DNA from 2 places in the Paenibacillus sp. p3-SID867 genome. Region 2 is predicted to be linked to the other one. Evidence: riboswitches for the same ligand, from Rfam matches in the RefSeq annotation. Region 2 holds a riboswitch; the other holds the start of a gene.
The links. A riboswitch is a leader RNA that binds a small molecule or an ion and turns the genes downstream of it on or off. The one in region 2 is predicted to bind FMN.
Positions count from the first base shown of each region.

Region 1: it holds a riboswitch for FMN, as region 2 does, so the genes downstream of both, M4D81_RS14425 (DMT family transporter) here and ribD (bifunctional diaminohydroxyphosphoribosylaminopyrimidine deaminase/5-amino-6-(5-phosphoribosylamino)uracil reductase RibD) in region 2, are expected to answer to the same signal.

Region 1 covers NZ_JAMBDM010000006.1:181,726-189,296, reverse strand. Annotated here, with positions in the region: gene M4D81_RS14435 (choice-of-anchor I family protein) at 1-2,248, shown strand, start outside; gene M4D81_RS14430 (hypothetical protein) at 2,416-2,784, shown strand; FMN riboswitch at 3,022-3,188, shown strand; gene M4D81_RS14425 (DMT family transporter) at 3,324-4,304, shown strand; gene M4D81_RS14420 (RNA polymerase sigma factor) at 4,511-5,053, shown strand; gene M4D81_RS14415 (hypothetical protein) at 5,115-6,116, shown strand; gene M4D81_RS14410 (ABC transporter permease) at 6,650-7,571, shown strand, end outside.
Region 2 covers NZ_JAMBDM010000001.1:30,331-37,901, forward strand. Annotated here, with positions in the region: gene M4D81_RS00185 (segregation and condensation protein A) at 1-610, opposite strand, end outside; gene ribH (6,7-dimethyl-8-ribityllumazine synthase) at 676-1,143, opposite strand; gene M4D81_RS00195 (bifunctional 3,4-dihydroxy-2-butanone-4-phosphate synthase/GTP cyclohydrolase II) at 1,399-2,637, opposite strand; gene ribE (riboflavin synthase) at 2,686-3,354, opposite strand; gene ribD (bifunctional diaminohydroxyphosphoribosylaminopyrimidine deaminase/5-amino-6-(5-phosphoribosylamino)uracil reductase RibD) at 3,378-4,478, opposite strand; FMN riboswitch at 4,747-4,930, opposite strand; gene M4D81_RS00210 (acyl-CoA thioesterase) at 5,130-5,531, shown strand; gene M4D81_RS00215 (peptidylprolyl isomerase) at 5,600-6,031, opposite strand; gene lysA (diaminopimelate decarboxylase) at 6,244-7,571, opposite strand, start outside.

The DNA.
Region 1 (7,571 bases), on a different contig from region 2:
CATTGTCGGAGGCCATACCCATACGACGCTCAATGCACCGGAAGTGGTGACGGACAGTCAACACGGTACACCAACCGTCATCGTGCAGGCGAATGAATGGGGCAAGTTCCTCGGCCGGGTAGACCTGCAGTTTGACAAAAACGGCGTTGTTCTCGTTGGCGACGGCGAACTCGGCGGCAAGCTGATTCCGGTAGATAGTACGGTCCAGGAAGACACGCAGGCCAAGGATATGCTGGCTCCTTACAAAGCGGAATTGGAAGAACTGATGAAGCAGGTTATCGGTACTGCAGGCGTCGTACTTGACGGCAAACGCGAGAATGTCCGCTCCAAGGAGACGAATCTCGGCAATCTGATTGCGGATGGCATGCTGACTAAAGCCAAAGAGCTTAAAAATGCTGATATTGCCCTCACCAATGGTGGAGGTATTCGCGCCGCAATCGATGAGGGCGAAATCACGATGGGCGAGCTGCGTACGGTGATGCCTTTCGGAAATACGCTGTTTGTTATGGACGTCACCGGACAGCAGCTGAAAGACGGGCTGGAAAACGGAATAAGCGGTGCCAAACTGGCGGATCTGCCAGGAAAGTTCCCGCAAATCGCCGGGATGAAATTCAAATGGGATCCTAGCGCTCCGGCAGGCGATAAAGTGTTCGACGTACAGATCATGAAGGACGGAAGCTACAAACCTCTGGTATTGACCGAGACGTACCGGATGGCAACGAACAGCTTTGTAGCCAAGGGCGGGGATGGATATAAATCCTTTGCCGATGCGATTGCCGAAGGAAAATACAACGAGGATTTGGGTTACCCGGATTATGAAATTTTCATGGAGTATGTGAACAAGCTGGGCGGTAAGGTTACGCCTAAGGTCGAGGGTAGAATTACGGAGCAGAAGAGACCGGCGAATCCGGGCGACGGCTCTTCTCCTGGATCAGGATCAGGCGGGTCGGGAGGCGGCTCCGTAACACCGCCGGTATCACAGTCTAATCCTCCTTCCTCTGGCGGAAACACATCATTGCCAAACGTAATGGCAGGCAAGGATCTGAATATAAGTGATGCAGGCGGAGCAGTGGACCGCATTACGGTGAAGGAAGAGGCGTGGAAGAAGGCAGTTGCCGGATTGTCTGCGAACGGGAAGCAGGAGCTCATTATTCGGGCTCCAGAGTTGAACCGTGCCGCCGAGTTATCCCTTTCGGCAGCAGATCTGAAGTTGGCCATGGAACAGAATTCGAATGTGACCCTGGTGCTGGAGACCGCGCTTGGCGCATTCCGTCTTCCAGTAACGGCTCTACATTTGGATGAGGCTTTGAAGCCGGCACAAGGCTCCGGGAGCATCCAAGTGAAGGTATCCGTGGCTCCGGTAGCAAGCAAGGTAGCGGATGCTATGACAAGCAAGGCAGCTTCCATGGGCGCCTCGATGGCAGGAAGCGGAGCGCTTCAGTTTGGCGTAGCGGTTGGAGCACCAGGCGCAGAGCAAGAACGGAAGGATTTCGGGAAGCGTGTAATCAGCCGCATCCTGCCGTTGCCGGCAGGGACAGCTTCGAATTCGGTCACTGCTGTAATTTTTGACGCAGATGCGGGAAGCTTCCGATTTGTACCGGCTACAGCGACGACGTGGAATGGTAAACCGGCTATCGAAGTGAAGCATGCCGGAAACGGCATTTACGCACTGCTGCAGTATAAGAAGACCTTTGCCGATCTAAACGGCCACTGGGCGAAAGCGGAAATCGAATCCATGGCTTCCAAGCTGCTCGTGAACGGAGTTAACGCTAACTCGTACGCGCCGGGCAAAGTAATCACGCGAGCAGAGTTTACGGCTATGCTGGTCCGCGCGATGGGACTTAGTCCGGTCATCGAGAGCGGAGCATTCAAGGATGTTCAGGATGCCTCCGGTTATGCCGGCGAGATCGGCGCAGCGTTGCGTTACGGCTTGATCGAGGGCGGCACTGGGGGGGCCTTCTCGCCCAATGCCAGCATGACTCGAGCGGAAATGGCTGTCATGATCACCCGGGCCATGGAGGCGGTGAATCCGACAGGCCTATCGGATCAGGGTGCGAATGCCATTATTGAATTCAAAGATCAGGCATCCATCCCTGCCTGGGCGGCTGCCTATATTGCCAGACTTACGGAGCAAGGCATCCTGCGGGGTGACAACCATGGTCATTTCGGAGCACTCGATTCGGTTACCCGTGCGCAAGCGGCACTTGTTCTGAAACGTACTTTGGCAGCATTGAAATTTATGAACTAAGCGAAGCAGGAATTCATTAGAAATTATAAGACCGTCCTTAAGGTTGCTGAAATCTTAAGGGCGGTTTTTTTATATCAATGTAAAATGCGAGCGGTTAAAGAGAAGTACTCTGGTATCCGATAATATCCGTAAGTGTTAGATTAACGATTGGATAAGGATGTGAGTACATGCGCATTGCGTCTGCATATACATACTGGAGTCAGGTGAAACGGATGGACGCCGAATCAGCCCAAGGCGGATTTGAACAGCTGCTCCAGAAGAGCAAGAAGGAAGAAGAGAATAAGGGAAAGCTGGTAACCGTAAGGGAAGGCGGTTATTTGCGTCAGTATATGGTTCAACCGGATGGGAGCAAAATGCTGTTAAGCGAGACGAAGCAGAACGAAAGTGAATCCGCCGCCAGTTCAAAAGCTCTATCGATGTCGTTGCCTCGAGTGAGCGGAATGAGTCTTAATACCAAGGACGCTCTCGATCTGCTATGTCTTCAGGCTGGTGCGGTCGGTACGCGTTCCAGCTACAAGATATTCGAAATCACCTAAAATGAATAAATACCAAAAAATCATGCTGGTAACAAATTGATACTTGCTGTATAATTCTCAGTAAGTCTTGGTTGAACGTGAGATTTTTCATTGTAATCAACTCTAATTTCATTTATTTTGAAAATAGATGTATTTACATGAAAGAATTCATGTTATAATTTCAATACATCAACTAAGCTCATAGGAATTATCGGTTAATTAATTAGTGTGAATGCATTACAAAAATAAAACATGAATATGGATCTTCGGGGTAAGGTGAAATTCCTAACCGGCGGTGATGCTTCGTTCCGGCGTGAACGAAACTCAGCCCGCGACTCGCTGCGTTCTGGTGTGAATCTGATCGCAGCGACTGACTTGGTGCAATTCCAAGGCCGACGGTAAAGTCCGGATGGGAGAAGATCAAAAATGAGTTTGCCGTGGATGCGAAATTTTCCATTCGGCGCAGGCTTATTTGATCAGCCCCCGTTTACGTCGACACATGTCGATGACGGGGGCTTTCTGCTAGCAAGACCTCCGTATTCAAGACAGGAGAGGGCAAGATGAGTAATATTAATACTGGAGTCAAGGTGAAACCCTATGGTTCCGACACACAGGCAAGTCGACGTTTTAAGGGAGGGTTCTGGCTCGTCGTTTTGGGAGCCGCCCTGTGGGGCGTAGACCCTTTATTCCGGGTCATTCTGCTTAAGAATCTGACTTCGGCACAGATCGTTTTGCTTGAACATATCATTATTTCCTTGATTGCAATTCCTGTATTGTGGAAGAACCGGGAGGAACTAAAAGGCCTTGGCTGGAATCATGTCGGTGCTCTGCTGTTTATATCCTGGGGCGGCTCGGCATTGGCTACCGTATTGTTCACGATGGGGCTGTCGAGCGGCAATCTGAATGCCGTCCTGCTGCTTCAGAAGCTGCAGCCGCTGTTTGCCATCATTCTGGCCAGCCTGCTTCTGAAAGAGAAGCTTCCGCGCCATTTCGGCATACTGCTCATCATCGCGTTGGCGGGCACGTATTTACTGACCTTCGGTTTAACCTTGCCGATTGGCCATTGGAATGAGTTTATTCAAGTTGGCAGTCTATTGTCCTTAGGTGCAGCAGCGCTGTGGGGCGGTTCAACCGTCATGGGGCGCCTGATGGTAGGCAAACTGAAATACGAGACGGTAACCTCGCTGCGCTTCGTGCTTGCCCTGCCGCTCCTGACCGTCATTACATGGAGCGAGGGGGCAGCATGGAATATGCCGGCCTGGAATACCGGGGCCTTTGCCTTGGTATCGCTGAACCTGATCGGCCAGGCATTACTGCCGGGTCTCCTGAGCCTGCTGGTTTATTATAAAGGATTAACCACGACCAAAGCCTCCGTGGCAACACTTGCGGAATTGAGTTTTCCCATGGTGGGTGTGCTCATCAACTGGATCGTATTCCAGCAGATCGTGACAGGTCCTCAGCTTCTTGGATTCCTTCTGATCTGGGTTGTACTGTTTATTATTTCCAGACAGCAATCCGAAGCTTCTCCGCAATTACAATGAAATCACATACGTTTGTAGAAAAAGCCGATCCGGGTGGGATCGGCTTTTTTGCTGTTACACAAAACTGTTCCAGTAAGTTTGCCCGGCGAAAGGATCATTTTTTGAAAGATATGTAGGGTTTCCGGAATTTACGGTGTCTTATATAGTAGCACCGGATCTAAGGCTTGGTTCAACCGAAGGAGATGGTTATAAAGGGGGGAGGATCCATGGAGGATCGGACATTGTTGGACGGGCTTGCGCTGAAAGATCCGCAATGTTTTGAAACATTGGTTGACCGCTATTCACGCTACATAGCCGCGGTGGTCGCTAAAGTGGCTGGTGGACGGTTTAATTCCTACGATGTGGAGGAAATCACCGGGGACGTGCTGGTCAAGCTGTGGACAGACGGGCCCAAAATCATGCTGCGCGGAGATAGCCTCAAGCCTTATCTGGCCATAGCTGCGCGTAATCATACCTTGAATGTTTTGCGAAAAAGACAGCGGGTCATTGAATCCGAATTGGAAGATGATGCGGTTTCTTGTCCTTCTGCAGAGGCATTGGCTATTCTGCGGCAGGAGAAGGAAGCGATTAGCGGCATGGTCCAGGATATGGGGGAACCGGATCGCGAAATCTTCATCCGCAGGTACTTCTATTTGGAGAAAGTCCGAGATATTGCAAGCAGGCTGAATATGCAGGAGAAAGCCGTCACCGCCCGGATCCGCCGGGCAAAGGACAAACTGCGCATTCATTATGAAACCGATAATCTGTAGGATTTCTATAAGGACCGTGTCTATAGGAGTGAAGCTTCGAATCGATAGCGAAAGGGGATGGATGCAAGTGAAGCGGCGAATTGTAGATATCATGGCCAATATCGACAATCAGGAGCTGGAGAATCTCCTCCTTACGGAGGAAGAGGAACGCGAGTTGACACAGCAAATCAGTATGGAACGCATCAAGAATCGAGCGATGAACCGTATTCAAGAGGAGGAAACGATGATGTTTAAAAACAGGAAAGTGAAAAAATATAAAGCGAGTATCGTTATCGCTGCCGCGATGATTATGATACTTAGCACGACCGCTTTTGCGAGCCAATACATGGATAGCTTGAAGCAGTTCTTCGGTCAATCCGCGTCCATTTCGGAAGACGAACGATCACCTATACAAGGGACAGATACCGCGTCCGGGGTAACCATGAATGTGGAAGAAGGGGTTTATGTCGGCAACAGCGGTTATTTGGTGGTCAGCTTCATGAAAGAGGACGGCACGCCATTCCCCGCGGGTGCATCGATACCCGGACTTGAGCTGAAAACGGAACATGATGTGAGTTATTTGGTGGGGCAGCAGCTTCTTGACGATAACAAAAAGCTTGTCGGCGTATTTGAGATGGATGCGATGAATGACCTCGACGGGCTTAAGGCACGGATCACAGCCGATCGAATCGCGTCAACGGATAACACCCAAGCCGTTGAAGGCCCTTGGGATGTCCAATTCATCATTGCTCCCGGGAAGCAGAGAGAGCAGAGTCTGAATATGGCGATCGATAAGGGTGAGGAGGCACTGTCTCTCAGCACGATTAGTGTCTCTTCCATCGGTGTAGCTATCGAAGGCAAGCGTACCGACGGTGAGCTGGATAAACTGCCGGAGTATACGCCGGAGGTTAAGGTTATCGCCGCGGACGGATCAGAACTGATGCTTCATGCCAGCTCGACAAGTACAACAAAGAGCGGGTTTCAGTGGCTGTATAATCTGGACAGCAAGAATAACCTCGTTTTTCTGGGGGATGTGGACATCAAAAGCATCAGCATTGACGGCAATGTGACGGAGCTGAAGTAAATATTAGGTGGCAAAGAACCTCAAGGGGCAGAAGTGATGACTTCTGCCCTTTTACTTGATCAATACCTCAGCAGGAATGGAATCCGAAAGCCGTAAGCGCAACAGGCCATAGCCTCAATGCGCTTACGGCTTTTTTGAGGCTTCGGACCGAAATATGATTCATGAGAAAAAAATGTATTGAAATTGGAGAAAACGTTCATTAAAATGAAACCAACTACCATACTAGTTATACTAGTATGGTGAAATGCGACTCTCAACATAGGTTGGATAAGCAGCTGGATCACTTTGTCGGTCTAACATTCAAGATACGGGAGTCTATTGGTTAAACCAACATTGTAAGCGCTTAATATTGAAGGGGGGATCAATAGTAGGGCGGATATTATATGCTGTAACGCTGCAACCTGCTTATAGCCACAATAATTGAAAGCGATTTCTTCGTGAGTATTGAATGGAGCTGGATCATGTAACACGGCCATATTCCATGACGAAAGAGGTATGAGAAGAGGCCATACGGATTGGAGTGAATAACGTCGATGGAGCCAAAAGTTGCACATCATTCCTTGCCAGCCGTGAAAGCGGCCAAGAAACCATCCAAACTTAAAACCGTCGCTGCACTGGTCCGGAAGGATTGGCAGCTGTATTCCCTATTGATTTTACCGGTCATGTACCTGCTCATTTTTAAATATGGACCGATGATTGGCAACGTGATCGCTTTCAGGCGATTTATGCCCGGAGGAAGCATCTATGGGGAGAAATGGGTAGGACTGCACTATTTCAACATGTTTATCCATGACCCGGCGTTCTGGAACGTATTCAAGAACACCCTGCTGCTCGGTGCGTTATCCCTGTTCTTTACGTTTCCGGTGCCCATCATCTTTGCGCTGCTGCTGAATGAGGTGAAGAGCAGGCGATTCAAGAAATTCGTCCAGACGGCTTCTTATCTGCCGCACTTTCTGTCCATTGTCATCGTTGCCGGGATGATCCTGCAATTGACGTCAGTCAACGGCTCCGTTAACTCGCTCGTGGAGTTCTTTAACGGGGAACGAATCAATTTCATGCAGCGGGCCGAGTGGTTCCGGGCGATCTATATCTCGTCGGAAATCTGGCAGGGCATGGGCTGGGGCGCGATCCTGTATCTGGCCGCATTAACGACGATTGATGAATCGCTGTACGAGGCGGCAAGGATCGACGGGGCCAACCGCTGGAAGCAAACGCTGTTTGTCACGATTCCGGGCATCCTGCCAACGATTGTGACACTGCTGATCCTGAATATGGGGACATTCCTGGCGGTAGGGTTCGAGAAAATATTGCTGCTGTACAATCCGGTTATATATGAGACGGCCGATGTGATATCGACGTACCTGTACCGGGTCGGTCTCGTTTCGAACAACTTCAGTTATGCCACGGCCATTGGACTGTTCGAATCCATAATCGGGCTTATATTGGTATTCTCCG
Region 2 (7,571 bases):
AGAACAGGATTCTGCCTCCAGGCCCAACCTCCTCCAAAGCATCCATGACCTGACGAATCCGGTCCTTAACCGATATTTCATCCCGCTGAATGCGGGCATACGATGTACGTTTGACTGCTTTGCTTAACGCTTTTTGAAAAGCAGCGATCAAATCGGAAATATGTAATCCCTGAACCGGATTCTCTTCCACTTCCGGCATGTAAGGCGTCAGGTCTTCCGCTTCCTTGGAATAAATCAGACTGCGTTCCCATTCCTTCTCATGCAGGTGGCGTGCGATGCCTTTGTACTTACGGTATTCGATCAGCTTCGCAATGAGCTCTGCTCTGGGATCCATGTCATCCTCTTCATAAAAATCGAACTCGTCCATTTCGATAACCGGAGGCTTCGGAAGCAATAGCTTGCTCTTTATAGACAGCAGCGTTGCAGCCATGACCAGAAATTCGCTCGTAATTTCCAGCTCCAGCTCCTGCATGTTGTGCAAATAGGCCATGTATTGTTCGGTAATCTCGCTGACGGGAATATCCTGGATGTCGATTTCCGCTTTATCAATCAAATGCAGCAGCAGATCGAGCGGTCCTTCAAACGTTTCCAGCTTGTATAATACGGTCACGGTGAAACCTCCCGCCAAAAAATAAAATGCAGTGCTCAAAAAAAGAGCACTACATTAAATAAGCACTATTTTAGGCTTTTCGTCAAGTTCGCCATTTCAATGGCTGCCATAGCCGAATCCCAGCCTTTATTGCCGGCCTTCGTTCCCGCGCGTTCCACGGCTTGTTCGATATTCTCCGTTGTCACGACACCGAAAATCGTTGGTACACCGGTCTTCAGGTTAATTGCGGATACCCCCTTGGCCACTTCGTTGCATACATAATCATAATGCGTGGTGGACCCGCGAATGACGGTTCCCAAGGTGATGATTGCATCGTATTTGCCGCTCTCTGCCATTTTTTGGGCAATCAGCGGGATTTCAAACGCACCCGGCACCCAGGCCACATCGATTTCGTTCTCCTGTGCGCCGTGACGCTTCAGTGCGTCCAGTGCGCCGCTCAGCAGCTTGCTGGTGATGAATTCGTTGAATCGACCTACGACGATCCCGTACTTTAGACCCTCGGATACTAATTTACCTTCAAATATAGTTGCCATGATGAATGACTTCCTTTCGGTTTGGAGTTTATATAAGGTCAAACTTGGCGGGTATGACTTCGGTTCATGTTTCCGCTGCGCTGACGGCTGCTGCTTCCGATCGCTGTTAACTCCTGATTTCATGAACTATTTATTCAAGGTAGAAATCAGGAGTTAAAGGCGACCGCTACCGCTTCTTCAGCAGCATTCCGTCCTCTTCGCTAGGTCACTCCAAGAAGTCAGCCTCCCCATGATTGACCTTTTGTTATGTGGTGATTAGTTGGCACTCTCGTTCTGCTCGATATCGCTGAATTTCAGCATATGACCGAGCTTGGCTTGCTTGGTATGCAGGTAGCCCGTGTTATCCTCGTTCTCCGGCATTTGGATCGGAACGCGCTCCACAACCTCAAGACCATAACCTTCGAGGCCTTTGATTTTGCGCGGATTGTTTGTCAGCAAGCGGATTTTTCTGATCCCCAGATCCTTCAGGATCTGGGCTCCAATGCCGTAATCGCGCAGATCGGCCGCAAAGCCGAGCTTAAGGTTGGCGTCAACGGTGTCGAGTCCCTCTTCCTGCAGCTTGTAGGCTTTCAATTTGTTGATTAAGCCGATGCCCCGCCCCTCCTGGCGCATGTAGAGAAGAACGCCTCTGCCTGCTTCATCGATTTGGCGGAGTGCCGCCTCGAACTGGGGACCGCAATCGCAGCGATGGGAGTGAAACACATCTCCTGTCAGGCACTCGGAATGCACGCGCACGAGAACAGGCTCATTCCCGTCGATCTCCCCTTTTACCAAGGCAACATGCTCTTTATTGTCCACGTCGTTGGTGTAGGCTACGGCCTGAAACACGCCGAAGTCGGTCGGCATTCGCACAGCTACCTCTCGCTGGACAAGCTTTTCTTTTTCATTGCGGTAATGAATCAGATCCTTGATGCTAATCAGCTTCAGCTCATGCTTCTTCGCAATCTCCACAAGGTCCGGCAGCCGTGCCATTGTGCCGTCTTCCTTGATTACCTCGCAGATGACACCGGCCGGATAGGAGCCGCTCAATCTGGCAAGATCGACAGCGGCCTCCGTATGTCCTGCCCGGCGCAGGACGCCTCCATCTTTTGCGATCAGCGGGAACATATGACCCGGTCTTCGGAAATCGGACGCAGATGCATTCGAATCCAAAATGCCTTTGACGGTGATGGACCGCTCATAGGCCGATATGCCTGTCGTAGTATCCTTATGATCAATGGAAACCGTAAAGGCCGTTCCATGAAAGTCCGTATTCTGGGTAACCATCGGTTTGAGGTCGAGCTCCTGGGCTCTGGCCTGCGTCATGGGCAAACATACGAGCCCACGGCCTTCGGTGATCATAAAATTAATGACCTCCGGGGTTGCCTTATCTGCTAATGCGATAAAATCGCCCTCATTCTCACGGTCTTCATCATCGACAACAATGACGACCCTGCCTTCCTTCAAATCGGTTAACGCCTCTTCGATTGTATGAAATGAAAAGCGTTCATCCATCGCTACTCCTCCTTCTTCCTCATGGAGACTCTATGTGAATCACCAGGCTTAGGCAAATCCGTGTTCCGCAAGATAATCCCTGCTGATCCCCGGTTTTGTCCCACCTTTGCTGCCGGCCCCTTCTGAGCCGTAATGCAGCAGGTGATCTACATATTTCCCTAAAATGTCGCATTCGATATTAATCGTATCGCCCGCTTTTTTATAAGCCAGCACCGTCTCCGCCAGCGTATGGGGGATGATCGATACCGTAAAGGAGGAATCTGTTGTTTTGACAACGGTCAAGCTGATTCCATCCAGTGTGACAGAGCCTTTTGGAATGATATATTTGAATACGTCCCCATTCGCGGGAGCAATCTCATATACCACGGCATTCTGATCCTCCTGCACATTCCGAATGACGCCGACGCCATCCACATGCCCCTGAACGATATGGCCTCCAAATCTGCCTCCGGCAGCCATCGCCCGTTCCAGATTCACCTTTCCGCCTGGCTGCAGTTCCTTCAGATTGGTATTTCTATAGGTTTCCGGCATCACGTCCACCGTAAATATGCCTTTGTCAATAGTTGTAGCTGTCAAGCAAACGCCATTAACGGATACGCTGTCCCCCAGCTTTAAATCATCCATAATCCGGCTCGCGGAAATGCTCAGCAGCATGGCTTCGCCCCTCCGTCCGATCCGCCTCATCTCGCCGATCTCCTCAACCAATCCAGTAAACACAGGTTTCCCTCCTTTCTTTCTCCTTATTTCCAGACCGGAATCCCGGTGACGTAAATATTGTCGCCAAGTCTTTCGGTCTCAAGTCCTGACAGCTGAATCGCTTGATTCATCTGCTCATACCCGCTGAACATGTAATTTCCCGGGGAATCGTATCCACCAATAATCTTAGGGGCGATGAACTGGATGAGCCGATCCACCAGCTTCTGTTCCAGCATCGAGCCATTCAGCGTGCCACCACCTTCCAGTAAAATGGAGGCAATCCCCTTCTGCCCCAGTTTCACCAGTGCAGTCTTCAGATCCACACGCGGTCCTGGCCCGCAGGGGATAACCTGAACTCCTTGCTCTTCCAGCACGGCCCGCTTCTTCTCATCCGCCTGCTCCGTCGTCAAGATCCACGTCGGCGCCAAACCGTCTGTCACGACATGGCTGTCGAGCGGGACTCGCAAGCTGGAATCCACAATGATCCTAACCGGATGCAAGCCTTCCACGCCAAGTCTTGTCGTCAGGCTTGGATTATCCGCGATTACGGTAGACACGCCTACCATGATGCCCTGGTGACGGTGACGCAGCGTATGCACAAGCTCTCTTGATTCCTCATTGGATATCCACTTGCTATCACCGGTTTTCGAAGCGATCTTGCCGTCCAGCGTGCTGGCTGTCTTTAACGTTACGAAAGGCTGACCCGTCGTAATGAATTTAATGAAGGTTTCGTTCAAGCGAAGAGCACGTTCCTTAAGGACACCGATCTCAACCCGGATTCCTGCTGCGCGCAGCATTTGGATCCCATTGCCCGCAACGAGAGGATTGGGATCCTCGCAAGCAACAACCACTCGCTGAACACCCTCGGCAATCAGCCTCTCGCTGCAAGGCGGCGTCGTTCCGTAGTGACTGCAGGGCTCCAGTGTCACGTACACCGTACTGCCCGCTGCTTTGCTGCCAGCCATATTCAGGGCATGAACTTCAGCGTGCGGTGTTCCGCGCTCCAGATGTGTTCCCACCCCTGCAAGCGCGCCATCCTTAACGACGACACAGCCCACAACCGGATTAATCCCGGTTTGGCCCTGAGCACGTTCAGCCAGGTCCAGCGCAAGTGACATATAGAATTCATCGTTGACGATATCCATGCTAAACATGCCCCTTTCTCAACGTTCACACAAAAAAGCCCTGCCAAAGATTCGGGGAATCCTTGAACAGGGCTTGATGGAAGTTAATAATCGACACGCTAAATAACCGTTATGATCGCAGGTTTTGCCTATAACAAACGATTCAAATCGGTTACCGGCGACATCAAATCATCGCAAGCACAGGCTTGAATTGCATGTGAAAACCTGCACATAACGCATATCGCGTTGTGTGCACAGACACAAATAGCACATGTTGCTTATGTGTCTTTCACTCCTTCTCCCATCCAGACTATACTGTCGGTCCCGGATTTTCACCAGGTCCACCGCATACGGTGTGTAACAACACACGCATATCCGGGTCACGGACTAAGACGCAGATATCTGCTCTCTAAAGCTCAATCACTGCGTTCATCACCGCCGGTAGGGAATTTCACCCTGCCCCGAAGGATTAAACATATGAAATTATTTGATCTTATGAAGAATCTTATCACCACCTTTTGAAAATTGCAAGAAAAACAACTAACTTTTTTAAAGTCTATAACTTAATACCAATATGTGTAATGTATGTAGAAGGAGAATTCTCCCCCAAGAGAGAACAGATAGATAGGATAAACACGGGAACTAGATACAGTTGAAAAGGAGCGCACAACGATGAAAACTTCGATGGACATTGTCGTCCGTCCTACGGAAATCGACGTCAACGGACATGTAAACAACGCCAAATACCTGGAATATCTGGAGTGGGGTCGTGAGGAATGGTACGAAGCAGGAAATCTTCAATATGACATATTGAAACGGCTCGGCGTCCAGACCGTTACCGTCAATATCAATATTAATTACCGCAAGGAGTGCGGCCAGGGCGAACGGCTGACGATCGTGACCGAACCGCATGCTATGGGTCGTACGAGTTATGTGCTGACTCAGACGATATACAACGAACAGGGAGAGCTGTGCGCGGATGCCGCCGTTACCAGTGTGGCGATGGATGTACATACCCGAAAAAGCCGGCCTGTTCCGGAGGAGCTCCGCCAATTATTCCCTGACCCTGCCTAACCCCTCCCCGGAATATTAAAAACAGGCTCACCCTTATGAGTGAGCCTGTCCTGAACAAAAGCTAATGGTTACGCTTCGTATACTTCTACTTTTTCCATTTTGTCGCGGCCTTTGAATGCATCCACATACTCCATGCCCTCTACAACTTTACCGAACACCGTATGTTGTCCGTCCAAATGCGGCTGCGGCTCGTAGCATACATAGAACTGGCTTCCGCCCGTGTTGCGGCCGGCATGCGCCATGGCCAAGCTTCCACGCTCATGCTTGTTAGGGTTGATTTCGCAGTTGATGGTATAGCCAGGACCGCCGGTTCCCGTTCCCTGTGGGCAGCCGCCTTGAGCAACGAACCCAGGAATTACGCGGTGAAATACAAGACCGTTATAAAAACCGGAGTTCGCCAATTTCTCAAAATTAGCTACCGTATTCGGTGCATCATTCTCGAACAGATCAAGCACTACCTCTTTGCCGTTCTCTAATGTGATCTTCGCTTTTTTAGCCATATGTGTTATCTCCTTCCGTTACTTAGAACGCTTTTATCGATTTTTTTACAATGCATTCTATAGTTTACTATGAATTGAGCTTCGAAGCAAAAACGATCTTGTCCCCCGTTTACACATCACATCTCAAGTCAAGGCATAACTAAGAGCCCTGACCGCAGCCGGAGGCATTGGCGGGCCCTCTTGGATTTTAGAGCCGTAAAACAAACATCAGATTAATTGGTTACGGTTTCTTTGGTTACACTTGCCGGCACTACATCATGGCTAATGATGTCCGCAAGCGACTCACGACGTACGACCAGCTTGCTCTGTCCGTCCTTCACGAACACGACCGCAGGTTTACGGATCCGGTTGTAATTGCTAGCCATGGAATAGTTGTATGCGCCTGTGCAGGATACGGCCAGCAAATCGCCTGTTGCTACCTTCGGAAGCTCCAAGTCCCAGATGAGCATGTCTCCGCTCTCACAGCATTTGCCGGCAATGGATACCGTTTCTTCCGGTTTCTCATTCGCCCGGTTCGCCAGCAGCGCTTCATATTTCGACTCGTACAACGCCGGGCGCGGGTTGTCCGTCATTCCGCCGTCTACGGCAACGTATTTACGCACTCCGGGAATATCCTTGCTTGTGCCCACCGTATACAGGGTGGTGCCTGCATCACCAACAATGCTCCGGCCCGGTTCCACCCAAATTTCAGGAAGTTCGGAGCCAAGGCCCGCAAAATGGGTCTTCACGGCATCCGTGATCGCTTTTACATACTGGGATACTTGAAGCGGCGTATCGCCATCCACGTAACGGATACCGAAACCACCCCCAAGGTTTACAACCTTGAACACAACCCCCAAACCTTCTTTAACGGAAACCGCGAATTCAGCTACGCGCTGAACAGCCATCTGAAAGCCTTCCACCTCAAAAATCTGGGAGCCGATATGGGAATGAATACCCATCAGATGAATGTTCGCTTGAGCCTCGGCAAGCTTCACCGCTTCATAAGCAGAGCCGTTGCCGATATCAAAGCCAAATTTCGAATCCGTTTGGCCTGTTGAGATATACTCATGCGTATGAGCCTCAACACCCGGTGTCACGCGTAGCAGAATGTTGACCTTCCGATTCTTCTCGGCAGCAATCGCTTGCAGCATATGCAGTTCAACTACGTTATCGACAACGAAACAGCCAATTTCCGCATCCAGCGCCATCTCAATTTCTTCCGGGGTTTTATTATTTCCGTGGAAATGAATCCGGTCTGCCGGGAATCCGGCCTCAAGTGCGGTGTACAGCTCTCCGTCTGATACGACGTCAAGCGACATACCTTCCTGATCGGCCAATTGGCACATGGCCATCACGCAAAACGCCTTACTTGCATACGCGACTTGGAACTTCAAGCCGGACGCCTTGAAGGCCTCGATGTATTCCCGACAACGATTGCGAACCGACTGCTCGTCTACAATATATAATGGTGTTCCATATTGAGCTTTCAAATCGGATGTGTCACACCCGCCGATTTCCAAATGCCCCTGATCGTTAATCTTGCTTGTACCGTGTAAAA